3 regions of the Terrisporobacter glycolicus ATCC 14880 genome follow, and region 2 is predicted to be linked to each of the others. Evidence: riboswitches for the same ligand, from Rfam matches in the RefSeq annotation. Region 2 holds a riboswitch; each other region holds the start of a gene.
What was found. A riboswitch is a leader RNA that binds a small molecule or an ion and turns the genes downstream of it on or off. The one in region 2 is predicted to bind S-adenosylmethionine.

Region 1: linked by a shared signal. The riboswitch ahead of metK (methionine adenosyltransferase) and the one ahead of TEGL_RS14885 (O-acetylhomoserine aminocarboxypropyltransferase/cysteine synthase family protein) in region 2 are both predicted to bind S-adenosylmethionine.
Region 3: linked by a shared signal. The riboswitch ahead of TEGL_RS05135 (ECF-type riboflavin transporter substrate-binding protein) and the one ahead of TEGL_RS14885 (O-acetylhomoserine aminocarboxypropyltransferase/cysteine synthase family protein) in region 2 are both predicted to bind S-adenosylmethionine.

The regions. Positions count from the first base shown of each region.
Region 1 covers NZ_CP117523.1:3,912,377-3,916,673, forward strand. Annotated here, with positions in the region: gene TEGL_RS18940 (ATP-dependent RecD-like DNA helicase) at 1-1,083, opposite strand, end outside; gene metK (methionine adenosyltransferase) at 1,224-2,417, opposite strand; SAM riboswitch class I at 2,521-2,627, opposite strand; gene yyaC (spore protease YyaC) at 2,832-3,341, shown strand; gene TEGL_RS18955 (rod shape-determining protein) at 3,416-4,297, opposite strand, start outside.
Region 2 covers NZ_CP117523.1:3,007,898-3,012,194, reverse strand. Annotated here, with positions in the region: gene lgt (prolipoprotein diacylglyceryl transferase) at 1-477, shown strand, start outside; gene rsmH (16S rRNA (cytosine(1402)-N(4))-methyltransferase RsmH) at 511-1,449, shown strand; SAM riboswitch class I at 1,512-1,612, shown strand; gene TEGL_RS14885 (O-acetylhomoserine aminocarboxypropyltransferase/cysteine synthase family protein) at 1,747-3,036, shown strand; gene TEGL_RS14880 (MATE family efflux transporter) at 3,162-4,297, shown strand, end outside.
Region 3 covers NZ_CP117523.1:1,037,174-1,041,470, reverse strand. Annotated here, with positions in the region: gene TEGL_RS05145 (LCP family protein) at 97-1,113, shown strand; gene TEGL_RS05140 (DUF5050 domain-containing protein) at 1,175-2,269, opposite strand; SAM riboswitch class I at 2,432-2,531, shown strand; gene TEGL_RS05135 (ECF-type riboflavin transporter substrate-binding protein) at 2,633-3,181, shown strand; gene TEGL_RS05130 (ABC transporter ATP-binding protein) at 3,208-4,297, shown strand, end outside.

The DNA of each region.
Region 1 (4,297 bases), 900 kb from region 2:
ATCATTATTTTCAAATATTTTTATTATAGTATTTATCGTTGTAGTTTTTCCTGTACCAGGGCCACCTGTAATAATTGTTACTCCATTATTTATAGATTCTTTTACTGCTAAGATTTGATTATTCGCCAAACTTATTCCATCTTCTTTTTCAACAACTTTTATTTCTTCTTCTATATTAATCCGTAAATCCTTCGTTTCATGTTGAGATAACTTTATTATTTCTTTGCATACACCATTTTCGCATATATAGTACATCATTAAATAGATAAGTATTTCTCCGTTCATATTTTCTAAATGTATTTTTTGGTCATATGCCAAATACATAATTCCATTTTCCACATATTTAGATTCTATACCTAAAATTTTAACTGATTGTTCAATCAATATTCTTTTAGGTAAATATGTATGACCACTTCCCAAGCTTTGGTTTAAAGTAAATAAAATACCCTGCATAATTCTATCTGGAGAATATTTGTCTATACCTATTTTGCTGGCAATATCATCGGCAATTCTAAATCCTATACCTCTTACTTCTTCTGCTAATCTATATGGATTTTTATTTATCACTTCCAAGGATTTATCTTTATATTTTTTATATATTCTTAAACAATAATTAGGAGTTATTCCATAAGGAGATAGTTGTATTATTATATTTCTAAGTTCTCTATTTTCTTCATAGCTTTCTTGGATTTGTTTTACTTTCTTCATACCTATTCCTTCTACTTCAGTTAATCTTTCTGGAGTATTTTGAATAATATCTAAAGTATCAACACCAAATTTATCTACTATTCTTTTAGCCATTTTTTCGCCTATTCCATGTATCATACCAGAAGATAAATAAACATAGATACCCTCAAGAGAAGATGGTGTAACGGGTATAAAACTTTGCACCTCGAATTGAGATCCATAAATTTTATGATTCACCCATTTTCCTTCTATTTCTATGCTTTCTCCTACAGATAAAGTTGGCATACACCCTACAATAGTTATTTCATCATTTTCATTGGCTAAAGAGGCTATGGTATAACCATTTTCTTCATTTTTAAAGACTATATCACTAACCATTCCTTGTAATTTTTCCATTTCAATTCTCCTAAAATCATTTATTAACGCCTACTTATAATTATTGGTATTATAAATATATTTTATGTTATCACTTAATGTAAAAAAAATAAAGAGCCGTATTTTATACAACTCTTTATTATTTATGTTAATCATTAAAATTATTTTATTGAAGATTGTTCTCTTAATGCTTCAGCTTTATCAGTTCTTTCCCATGGTAAATCCACGTCAGTTCTTCCAAAGTGACCATAGGCAGCTGTTTGTCTGTATATTGGTTTTCTTAAGTCTAAGTCTCTTATTATAGCACCTGGTCTTAAGTCAAAGTTTTTGTTGATTAATTCAACTAATTCAGCTTCAGAAACTTTTCCAGTTCCAAAAGTATCTACAAATATAGATAAAGGTCTAGCAACGCCTATAGCATAAGCTAGTTCTATTTCACACTTATCTGCAAGTCCTGCAGCTACTATATTTTTAGCAACGTATCTTGCAGCATATGCAGCAGATCTATCAACCTTAGTTGCATCTTTTCCTGAGAATGCTCCACCACCGTGTCTAGAATATCCGCCATAAGTATCTATTATTATTTTTCTTCCTGTTAAACCAGTATCTCCTTGTGGACCACCTATAACGAATCTTCCTGTTGGATTTATATAAATTTTAGTTTCATCATCTAATAAATCTGCTGGTATAACTTCTTTTATTACTAACTCTATTAAATCTTTTCTTATAGTATCATTGTCCACATGTTCACTATGTTGAGTAGATATTAATATAGTATGTACTCTTATCGGCTTATTTCCATCATACTCTACCGTAACTTGAGTTTTACCATCCGGTCTCAAATAATCTACTATTTCATTTTTTCTTATTTCTGTTAATCTTCTAGATAACTTGTGTGCTAAAGATATAGGTAATGGCATTAATTCTGGAGTTTCATTACATGCAAATCCGAACATTATACCTTGATCTCCTGCTCCTATAGCTTCAATTTCTTCTTCTGTTTGTTCTCCACTTTTACTTTCTAAAGCTTCATCAACACCCATAGCTATATCTGATGACTGCTCATCTATAGCAGTTATAACAGCACACGTTTGGCTATCAAACCCATATTTAGCTCTTGTGTATCCTATTTCATTTACTGTCTCTCTAACTACTTTTTGTATATCTACATAAGCATTTGTAGATATTTCCCCTGCTACTAATACTAATCCTGTTGTTGTTGTTGTCTCACAAGCTACTCTTGATAAAGGATCCTTCTCTAATAAAGCATCTAATATTGCATCTGAAATTTGGTCACACATTTTATCTGGATGACCTTCAGTTACTGATTCCGATGTGAATAAATGTCTTGACATTGTATTTCCTCCTTTTATTATCTATTTTTGTCAATTTGGGTAAAAATAAAACCTCTTCTTTAACAGAAGAGGTTAATTATCACATAAAAATTATAATTAACTAACCTCATCTCTCTAACGTTTCCGTTAAGTAGGATTTAGCACCGTCCCCCATATGGGAGTGGTTGCTGGGCTTCACAGGGCCTGTCCCTCTGCCTCTCTTGATAAGGTGTAATCACGATTACACATATATTTTATTATTACTTTTAACAAGTATATGATAACCCTTTTTTTTTATAGTGTCAAGAATTTATTTATTTTAAGAACACTATTTAGGCTTTTATCATATGATTCTGTATAAGTATTTTATGTTGATTAAAGTTATGTATTTTTTTATTATGTAGTTCATATATTTTTGAAGGGAGGTAAGTTCCTATGTATTTAGCCAAAGTGCATTATAAAAAAGAAAATGTTATAGAAATATTAAGCTTAATACTCAAAGATATAATTAATGAAAATACCGTTGTTATTTGTATAGGAACAGATCGTGCTATAGGAGATGCTTTAGGTCCTTTAGTCGGTACTATGCTTAAAAATAGCGACTTTAAATACCCAGTTTACGGTACCCTAGATAATCCTATTCATGCCTTGAACATATATGAATCTTTTGATCAAATAAAAGAAAAGCATCCTAACAGTGAATTCTTAGCTATTGATGCCTGTTTAGGTTCTATAAATAATATAGGAAACATCCAAATTAGAAAAGGACCAATTCTACCAGGTAAAGGCGTAGGTAAAAAACTCCCGCAAATTGGATCTCATTCAATTGTAGGTATTGTAGATAAAGTAGATGAAAATAATAGATTTTCATTTAATAATGTTCGACTTCATTTTATTTTAGAATTGGCTGAAACTATTGCTCTATCAATCTTACTCTCAACCTAAATAGAGTCATCTCTGTACTTATATTAAAAAGGGCTGTACATACTAATTAAAATTATTATGCCAGCCCTTTTATACTATTTTTTATTTCTTCTTTTAAATGTTCCACCTGTTTCTAGTAAATCTAAAGTACTTAATGATGAGCCTGTTCCTCTTGCAACACAAGATAAAGGTTCATCAGCAACGATTACATTAATCCCTGTAGCTTCTTCAATTCTCTTATCTAGATTTCTTAATAAAGCCCCTCCGCCAGTCATTACTATACCAGACGTACTTATATCCGCTGCCAATTCAGGTGGTATTTTTTCTAATACAACTCTAGTTGTAGCTACTATTTGCTTTATACATTCTTCTAAAGCTTCTGCTATTTCTTGTGAACTTACTTCTATAGTTTCTGGTAAACCTTTTATTATGTTTCTACCACTTATTTTCATAAATTGTTCTTCACTATCTTTCATTGCTGTTCCAATTTCTACTTTTAGCTTTTCTGCACTTCTCTCTCCTATAAGAAGATTATGCTTTTTCTTAATATACGCTACTATGGCAGTATCAAACTTATCTCCGCCTATTTTTATTGAGTCACTAACTACTGCCCCTCCAAGAGATATAACAGCTATGTCTGTAGTTCCTCCACCTATATCTATTACCATATTTCCATTTGGTAAAGATATATCCATACCCGCACCTATTGCTGCTGCAATTGGTTCTTCTATTATATATACTTCTCTTGCTCCTGCTTCTCTAGTTGCTTCCTCTACTGCTCTTTTTTCAACTTCTGTTACACCTGTTGGTACACATACCATTATTCTTGGCATTACAAGTCTTCTAAATCCTTTTTTCTCAACTATCTTTTCTGTAAAGTATTTTAACATTTTTTCAGTTGCTTCATAATCAGAAATAACACCATCTTTTAACGGTCTTATTGCCACTATATTGGCAGGTGTTCTCCCTATCATTTT
Region 2 (4,297 bases):
GGAGGTATGGCTATACATGGAGCTTTAATTGGTGGTATATTGGCTGGATTCATATATACTAAAATTAAAAAAATTAATTTCTTTAAGATGGCTGATACTGTAATGATTGGTATACCTTTAGGTCAAGCCATAGGAAGATGGGGAAATTTTATAAATGGAGAAGCACATGGAGGACCAACGTCCTTACCTTGGGGAATAATTGTTGATGGCATTAGAGTCCATCCGACGTTTTTATATGAATCTATCTGGGATTTAGGTATATTCATATTTTTGTGGTGTTTTAGAAAGAAGAAAAAATATGAAGGTCAATTAGCTATATTTTATTTAATTTTATATTCAATAGGAAGATTTTTCATAGAGGGACTTAGAACAGATTCTCTTATGATTGGTCCACTTAGAATGGCTCAAGTAATAAGTTTAGTAACTATTATAGTTTGTGTGATTTTACATAAAATATTATCAAAAAAGAAAAAATAGAGGCTAACTAGTAACTCTTAAGGAGAAGAAAAAATGGAATTTAATCATGTGTCTGTACTACTAGATGAATGTATTGAAAATTTAGACATAAAAGAAGATGGAGTATATGTGGACTGTACTATGGGTGGTGCAGGTCATTCAAAAGAAATAGTAAAGAGATTATCTGATAAAGGTTTATTTATTGGATTTGATCAAGATAAAAATGCCATAGCAACGGCAAAAGAAAGGTTAGCTGAGTATTCAGATAGAGTAAAATTTGTACACAGCAATTTTGAAAATATTAAATCAGAATTAGAAAAAATAGGTGTTTATAAAATAGATGGAGTACTTGCAGACCTAGGAGTGTCTTCTCATCAACTTGATGAAGCTGATAGAGGGTTTTCTTATATGCATGATGCACCACTAGATATGAGAATGGATGTAAGAAAAGATTTTTCTGCATATGATGTGGTAAACACTTACAGTGAAGAACAATTAGCTAAGATAATCAGAGATTATGGTGAAGATAATTGGTCAAAGAGAATTGCTAAATTTATAGTAGAAGAAAGAGAAGCAAATGGTCCAATTGAAAAAACTGGTGAGCTTGTTGATGTTATAAAAAAAGCAATACCTAAAAAAGCTAGAATAGATGGACCACATCCAGCAAAGAGAACTTTCCAAGCTATAAGAATTGAAGTAAATAATGAACTTGGCGTAATAAATAAAATGATTGAAGATGCTGTTTCTATGATGAATAAAGGTGGAAGAGTTTGTATAATTACATTCCATTCATTAGAAGATAGAATAGTAAAAAATGAATTCAAAGATTTAGCTTTAAGTTGCGTTTGTCCACCAGAACTTCCAATTTGTCAATGTGACAAAAAATCAGAAGTTAAGATTATAACAAGAAAACCAATAATTCCTAGCGATGAAGAAATTGAAAGAAATCCAAGGTCGAGAAGTGCAAAACTTAGAGTAGCTCAAAAAAAATAATTTTATTGTTGCATATGAATAAAAACATGTATACAATTAACTTATTAAATTAATAGTAAAAAATCTTATCAAGAGTGATGGAGGGAATAGGCCCGAAGAAGTCCAGCAACCTATATTAGATAGGTGCTAAATCCTACTTATGGAAACATAAGAAAGATAAGAGGTAAATCTTAGATTATTAAGGTTCTTTTATCTTTAAGATAAAAGAACCTTTTTTATTTAATTAGATGTAACTTGTAAGGTTTTTTATATATTGTTTAATATTATTTATATTAAATAACAAGGGGGATACAAATTATGAGTAAAAGAAAGTTAGGTTTTTCAACATTACAAGTTCATGGGGGACAACAACCAGATTCGACAACAGGAGCTAGAGCAGTCCCAATTTATCAGACAACATCTTATTGTTTTGAGAGTGTGAATCATGGGGCAGATTTATTTGCATTAAAAACAGAGGGACATATTTATTCAAGAATATCAAATCCAACGGTTGCAGTATTTCAGGAAAGAATGGCTTTACTTGAAGGTGGAGTAGGAGCTGTAGCCTTTGCTTCTGGAATGGGGGCTATTAATGCTGCTATATTAAATATACTTCAAGCTGGTGATGAAATAGTTGCTGCACCAACAATATATGGTGGAACATTCAATTTACTAGCAAATATGTTACCTAAATTAGGGATTAAAACTCATTTTGTAAATCCTGATAATCCAGAAAGTTTTAGAGCTTCAATAAATGATAAAACAAGATTAGTTTATGCAGAAACTATAGGAAACCCAGGAATAAATATTATTGATATAGAAAAAATTGCAGAAATAGCTCATGAGTCTAAAGTTCCATTTATGCTGGATAATACTTTTGGAACACCTTACTTAATAAAAGTATTTGATTATGGTGTTGATATTGTTGTTCATTCAGCTACAAAATTTATAGGAGGACATGGAACAACTTTAGGTGGAGTGGTAGTTGATAGTGGAAATTTTGACTGGATAAAAAGTGGAAAATTCCCATGTTTAACAGAACCAGATTTATCTTATAATGGTTTAAATTATGCTAAAGATTGTGGGAAATTAGCTTATACTACAAAGCTTCTAGCTCAATATCTAAGAGATACAGGAGCTTGTCTAAGTGCACAAAGTGCATTCCAATTATTGTTAGGACTTGAAACCTTATCTTTAAGAGTTGAAAGACATGTGGAGAATACTAAGAAAATCACAGAATTTTTAAATGATCATCCTGAAGTTGCATGGGTAAACTATCCAGGTTTAAAAGAAAATAAGTATTACAAATTAGGTCAAAAGTATTTACCTAAAGGGCCGGGTTCAATATTTACTTTTGGGATAAAAGGAGGATTAGAAGCTGGAATTAAATTTATAGAATCTCTTCAAGTTTTTTCTCATCTTGCTAATGTGGCAGATGCTAAATCACTTGTAATTCATCCAGCTAGTACAACTCATGCTCAACTAAATAAAAAAGAACAAGAATTGGCAGGTGTTACTCCAGATATGATAAGAGTTTCTGTAGGAATTGAAGATGTAAATGATTTAATCTGGGATTTAAATCAAGCTTTAGAAAAAGCATCAAAATAGAAAATAAAAAGGAAGATGATAAATATTATCTTTCTTTTTTATAGTGTAAAATTATTATTTTAAAATTCTGAATATAAATTAAATATCTGTTATAATTATTGGTGAATGTTATAAGGGGGGATTAGATGGAAATTACTCCAAAGACGCGGGAATATTTATTTTCAGATAAAAATTTATATAAACTTATTTTTCCCTTAATAATAGAGCAATTTTTACTAGTAACGGTAGGTTTAGTTGACTCAATAATGATTGCTAGTATAGGGGAAGCTGCAGTATCTGCTGTATCTTTAGTAGATAGTATAAATATCCTTATAATAAATATATTTACAGCTCTTGCTACAGGAGGTGCAGTTGTAGCAGGACAATATTTAGGACAGAAAAATGAAAACAATGCATGTAATAGTGCTGATCAACTCATTCTTTTTCTTTTTTTAAGTTCTATTACTACTATGATAATTGGGTATTTATGCAAGTATTTTATTCTTAATACAGTTTTTGGGAATATAGAACAAGATGTTTTGGGATATTCTAATACTTACCTAACTATAGTATTCATGTCAATTCCTTTCATAGCAATATACAATGGTGGTGCAGCTTTATTTCGATCTATGGGAAATTCAAAAATTACAATGAAAATATCAATTATGATGAATCTAATAAACTTAATAGGAAACTATTTTCTAATTTATGTTTTTAAGATGGGAATTGCAGGTGCAGCCGTACCCACAGTTTTTTCTAGGGTTGTAGCGGCTGTAGTAATTTTTATATTAATAAAAAATGATAATTTGCAAATTCACTTATCAAAAAAAATATGTATGAAATTTGATAGGATATTAATCAAGAAAATACTTCATATTGGCATTCCAAATGGTTTGGAAAATGGAATGTTTCAACTTGGAAAAATCATTGTATTAAATTTAATTGCAACCTTTGGAACATCAGCTATTGCAGCAAATGCTGTAGCAAATGCTGTTGGGCTTTTTCAAATAATACCTGGTATGGCAATTAGTCAGGCCACTCTTTCTGTAACATCTCAATGTATAGGTGCAGGAGATTACGATCAAACAAAATATTATACAAGAAAATTAGTTAAGATAAGTACTTTATGCATATCTCTAGCCGTGATACTTACTTTTATAAGCATGCCATTAATTTTAAGTGCATATAATTTATCTGATTATACAGCAACAATTTCAAAAGATATTATTTTATATAATGGAAGCGTATCAATTATAATATGGACAATTTCTTTTGTTCTTCC
Region 3 (4,297 bases), 2.0 Mb from region 2:
AAATATGTATAGTTTTTATGTTATAGCATGTAAATTTACAATATTTGTTATAATATAATTATGAATTTCAATTAAATCAAAAATGGAGGGGATTTTTTGACTCAAAAAAATAAAAAATTTAAATTTACAAAAATTGCTGTTATTTTATTAGTACTAATAATAGCTATTCCATTATTCACTTTTTATCATTTTTATAGTAAATTAAATACAACAAGCACTAAAGTTGAAGATGCTTACAAATCAAAATACGAAACTGTGGATGGTATAACTAACATATTATTATTAGGTACTGATGGTAGGGAGAAAGAACTTGCCTATCGTTCTGACTGTATGATGATTGCCACTATCGATTCTAACAACAAAAATATTAAACTAACATCTCTTGCTCGTGATACTTATGTTGATATTCCAGGTAAAGGTAAGGGAAAACTTAATGCTGCTTATTTTTGGGGTAAAGAAAAGTTGCTATTCCAAACAATAGAGGAAAATTTCCAAATAAAGTTAGACAAATTTATTCAAGTTGATTTTGATAATTTAATGAATATTATATTTTCAATAGGTGGAGTAGAAGTAGATATTAAAGAATATGAAATTAAATCTATAAATGAAATGATACCAGGTTCTTACAAACAATGTACTTATTCTGGTAAGGGCAATATGGAACTTCTAACTCATTCAGGTAAACAAAGAATTAATGGCTATCAAGCTATTGCTTATACGAGAATAAGAAAAGTAGATAGTGCCATAAATAGAGATGAGAGACAAAGAGAAGTTATGCTATCTGTTATAAATACTATGAAGCAAGAAGATTTTTCTAAATATCCTAGTTTATTAAATACACTACTTCCATATGTATCTACAAATCTTACACCAAAGGATTTAATAAATATAGCATTTACTGCATACAACTTCAAGCCTTTAACTATAAAACAAGGGCAGTTCCCAATAATAGATGACGTTCATATTAAAGGTGGTACATACAAAAAAGCTGGTTGGGTTTGGTTATACGATTTAAACTCAAGAAAAGTTCTACAAGACTTTATAAATAACGATGTTGATATGGATAAGAACGAATATTTAAAAGATAATAGTAATATACAACTTAATTATTAATTTAAAACAAAAGACTGTAGTATAAATTTAATTTCTTATACTACAGTCTTTCTTATAGTTTCTACATTTTAGTTATAGAACCACCCGATAAGGTTGTTCTATATATATTGTCGCTAAGTATATCATCAAATTCATCATATTGATCAAATACTATTTTTCCAAAATAAATTCTGCTCTTTGCAATATTTATACCATAATGCCATTGATGCTTACTTGTTTTTTTTATAGTTTTTCTGTTACTTCCATCTAAATTCATTGAACATACATTGCCACTTGAATTAATATAATAAATTTTATTATTGTACAAGTTTATGCTTGAAGTGAAATTTTTCGATAAACATTTGTTATTTTTTCCAGTAGATGATATCTTATATACTTCACAAGTATCGTCATTTTCATTGTAAGAATCCTTATCATTATAAACTGTATAATAAATGTTTCCTTTATAGTAAACCATATCTTCTATAGAAGATTCTTCTTTTTTGCCAGATTTATATTTATAAACAGTAGTTCTTTTTTTAGTTTTTGTGTTTATTTTGTATATTATAGAATTATCATATCCATTTGCTACTATATAGATATAGTCGCCAGATAAGGATATATTATCTATCACTCTTGATGATGTAGTATATAATGTTGAAACAGTCTTTTTAGCTGATAAGCTGTAACAACGCAAAGACATTGCTTCATCATAATTACTATTTACGCTTTCTTTTATATAGTATAAATAATTATCTTTTACTATAATTGGATTGTATCCATAATTGCTTATTAATCTAGTTTTCTCAGTCCCATCAGTTTTAACTCTATAAATACCATACCTATTACCAGAGTCGTATATTCCCACATAATACATGTACTTGCCAACTACATTTATGTATGGTTCTTCTGATGCATTATTTACTATTTGTTTTTTTGCACTTCCATTTTTATAAGTTCTGTAAATATAGTAATAATTTGCCTCTTTAGTTTCTTTATATATCTTGCTACTTCTTATATAAGAGTAGTTTCCATTTGCAGCTGCATACCCTCCATTACTAATATTTGAATTACTGTTCCCATATACTGAAGCCCCATCAACACTTTTTGTAAACCCGCAAGTAATTATCACTCCTACTATTAATATAATAGATAAAAATTTCTTTAATTTACTCATAAATTCCCCCCACTTTTACTTTAATTAATATTAATATACTTTAAAATATGATTTTCCTCCATAAGTCCTTTATAAATGTAATTATTTTGTAAATTATTTAAACTTGACAAATTTCGACTTATTTTGTAGAATATTTTGTGGAACTCACATAAAATTAAATATTACTTATCAAGAGAGGTGGAGGGACTGGCCCTGTGAAACCCAGCAACCGGTCTAAAGACAAAGGTGCTAATTCCTACAGAAGAATTCTGGAAGATAAGATTACGCATATAATCTCTTTCTTATCAGAAAGAGATTTTTTTTATATAAAAGTTCATTAATAAATTTTAAATATAAAGAAACGAATGGAGAAAAAGGAGTAATATGATCAAAATAGATACAAAAACAATAGTAACAATCGGTGTTGCTTCTGCTCTTTATGGAGCCTTAGGGTTTGTTGGAATACCCATAGGACCTAACACTCAATTAAAACCTGCCATAGCTTTGCTTGCTATATTCTCTGCTCTATTTGGTCCATTTGTTGGATTTTCAATGGGGTTTTTAGGACATATGTTAACTGATATGATTGCCGGTTGGGGAATCTGGTGGGGCTGGGTTGCAAGCTCTGGTATTATGGGTCTTTTTATGGGACTAGTTTTCAAATGCAAGAAATTTAGTATAAAAGATGGATTATGTAATAAGTTCCATGTTTCATATCTTGTGATTACAGGTGTGATTGGTATTATCTTAGCATTTGTATTTGCTGCAGGTTTTGACGTGCTTGTTATGGGTGAACCTTTAGATAAAATGAAAATTCAGGCAGCTCTTGCCATATTTACAAACGCAATAGTATTTTTAGGTGTTGGTGTTCCAACTATACTAGGTTTTGTTAGAGCAAATAAAAAAAATAGTGGGTTAAAGATTGAGGACTAAGCAAAATAAAAAATAAGGAGAATATAATGATAAGTTTTAAAAACTTTAGTTTTAAATATAATAATGTAGTTGATAAAACTTTAAAGGATATAAATATTACTATAAATAAGGGTGAAAAAGTCTTAATAGTAGGGCCAAGTGGTTCTGGAAAATCCACTCTTTCTCATTGTTTAAATGGACTTATTCCTTTTTCATACAATGGTGAAATGGAAGGTTCAATTATAGTAGACAATATTAAACCTTACGAAGAAAGTTTATCAGATATAAGTAAAAAAATTGGTACAATCATGCAAGACCAAGACTCTCAGTTTGTAGGTCTTTGTGTTGGTGAAGATGTGGCATTTAGTTTTGAAAATGATGCTATTCCTCTTAACGAAATGAAAGTTAAAGTTATTAATGCACTGGAATTAGTAAATATGGTTGATTTTATTAATCACAGTCCTTATGAATTATCTGGTGGTCAAAAGCAAAGAGTTTCTCTTGCTGGAGTTCTTGGAAGTAATGCTGATGTCTTACTTTTTGATGAGCCTTTGGCAAATCTAGATCCTGCCTCTGGAAAAGAAATTATGCAATTAATAAATGATATTCATAAAAAAACAAATAAAACTATTATAATAGTTGAGCATAGAATAGAAGATGTTCTAGAACAACCCTTTGATAAAGTTATTATTATAGACAAAGGTGAAGTTAAAGCTATTGGTACACCTGATGAAATTTTAAAATCAGATTTATTAGAAAAAAGTGGACTTAGAGAACCTCTTTACGTATCAGCTATGAAATATGCAAATTGTAATTTGGAAAATATAAATAATTTAAGGGAATTTAATAACTTGGATGAAGAATCTAAGGAAAATATAAAAAATTGGTTAGAGAATAATTCTAAAAATGCTTCTATAAAGGACAATAATAATGAAGAGAAAATCCTTGAGATAAATAATTTAACTTTTTCTCATAACAAAAATAAAAATACTTTAGAAAATATTTCTTTTTATGTTAATAAAGGCGAGATCTTAGCTGTTGTTGGAAATAATGGTGCAGGAAAATCAACTTTATGTAGACTTATAACAGGCATTTTAAAATACAAAGAAGGCAGTATATGTTTAAATAATGAATGTA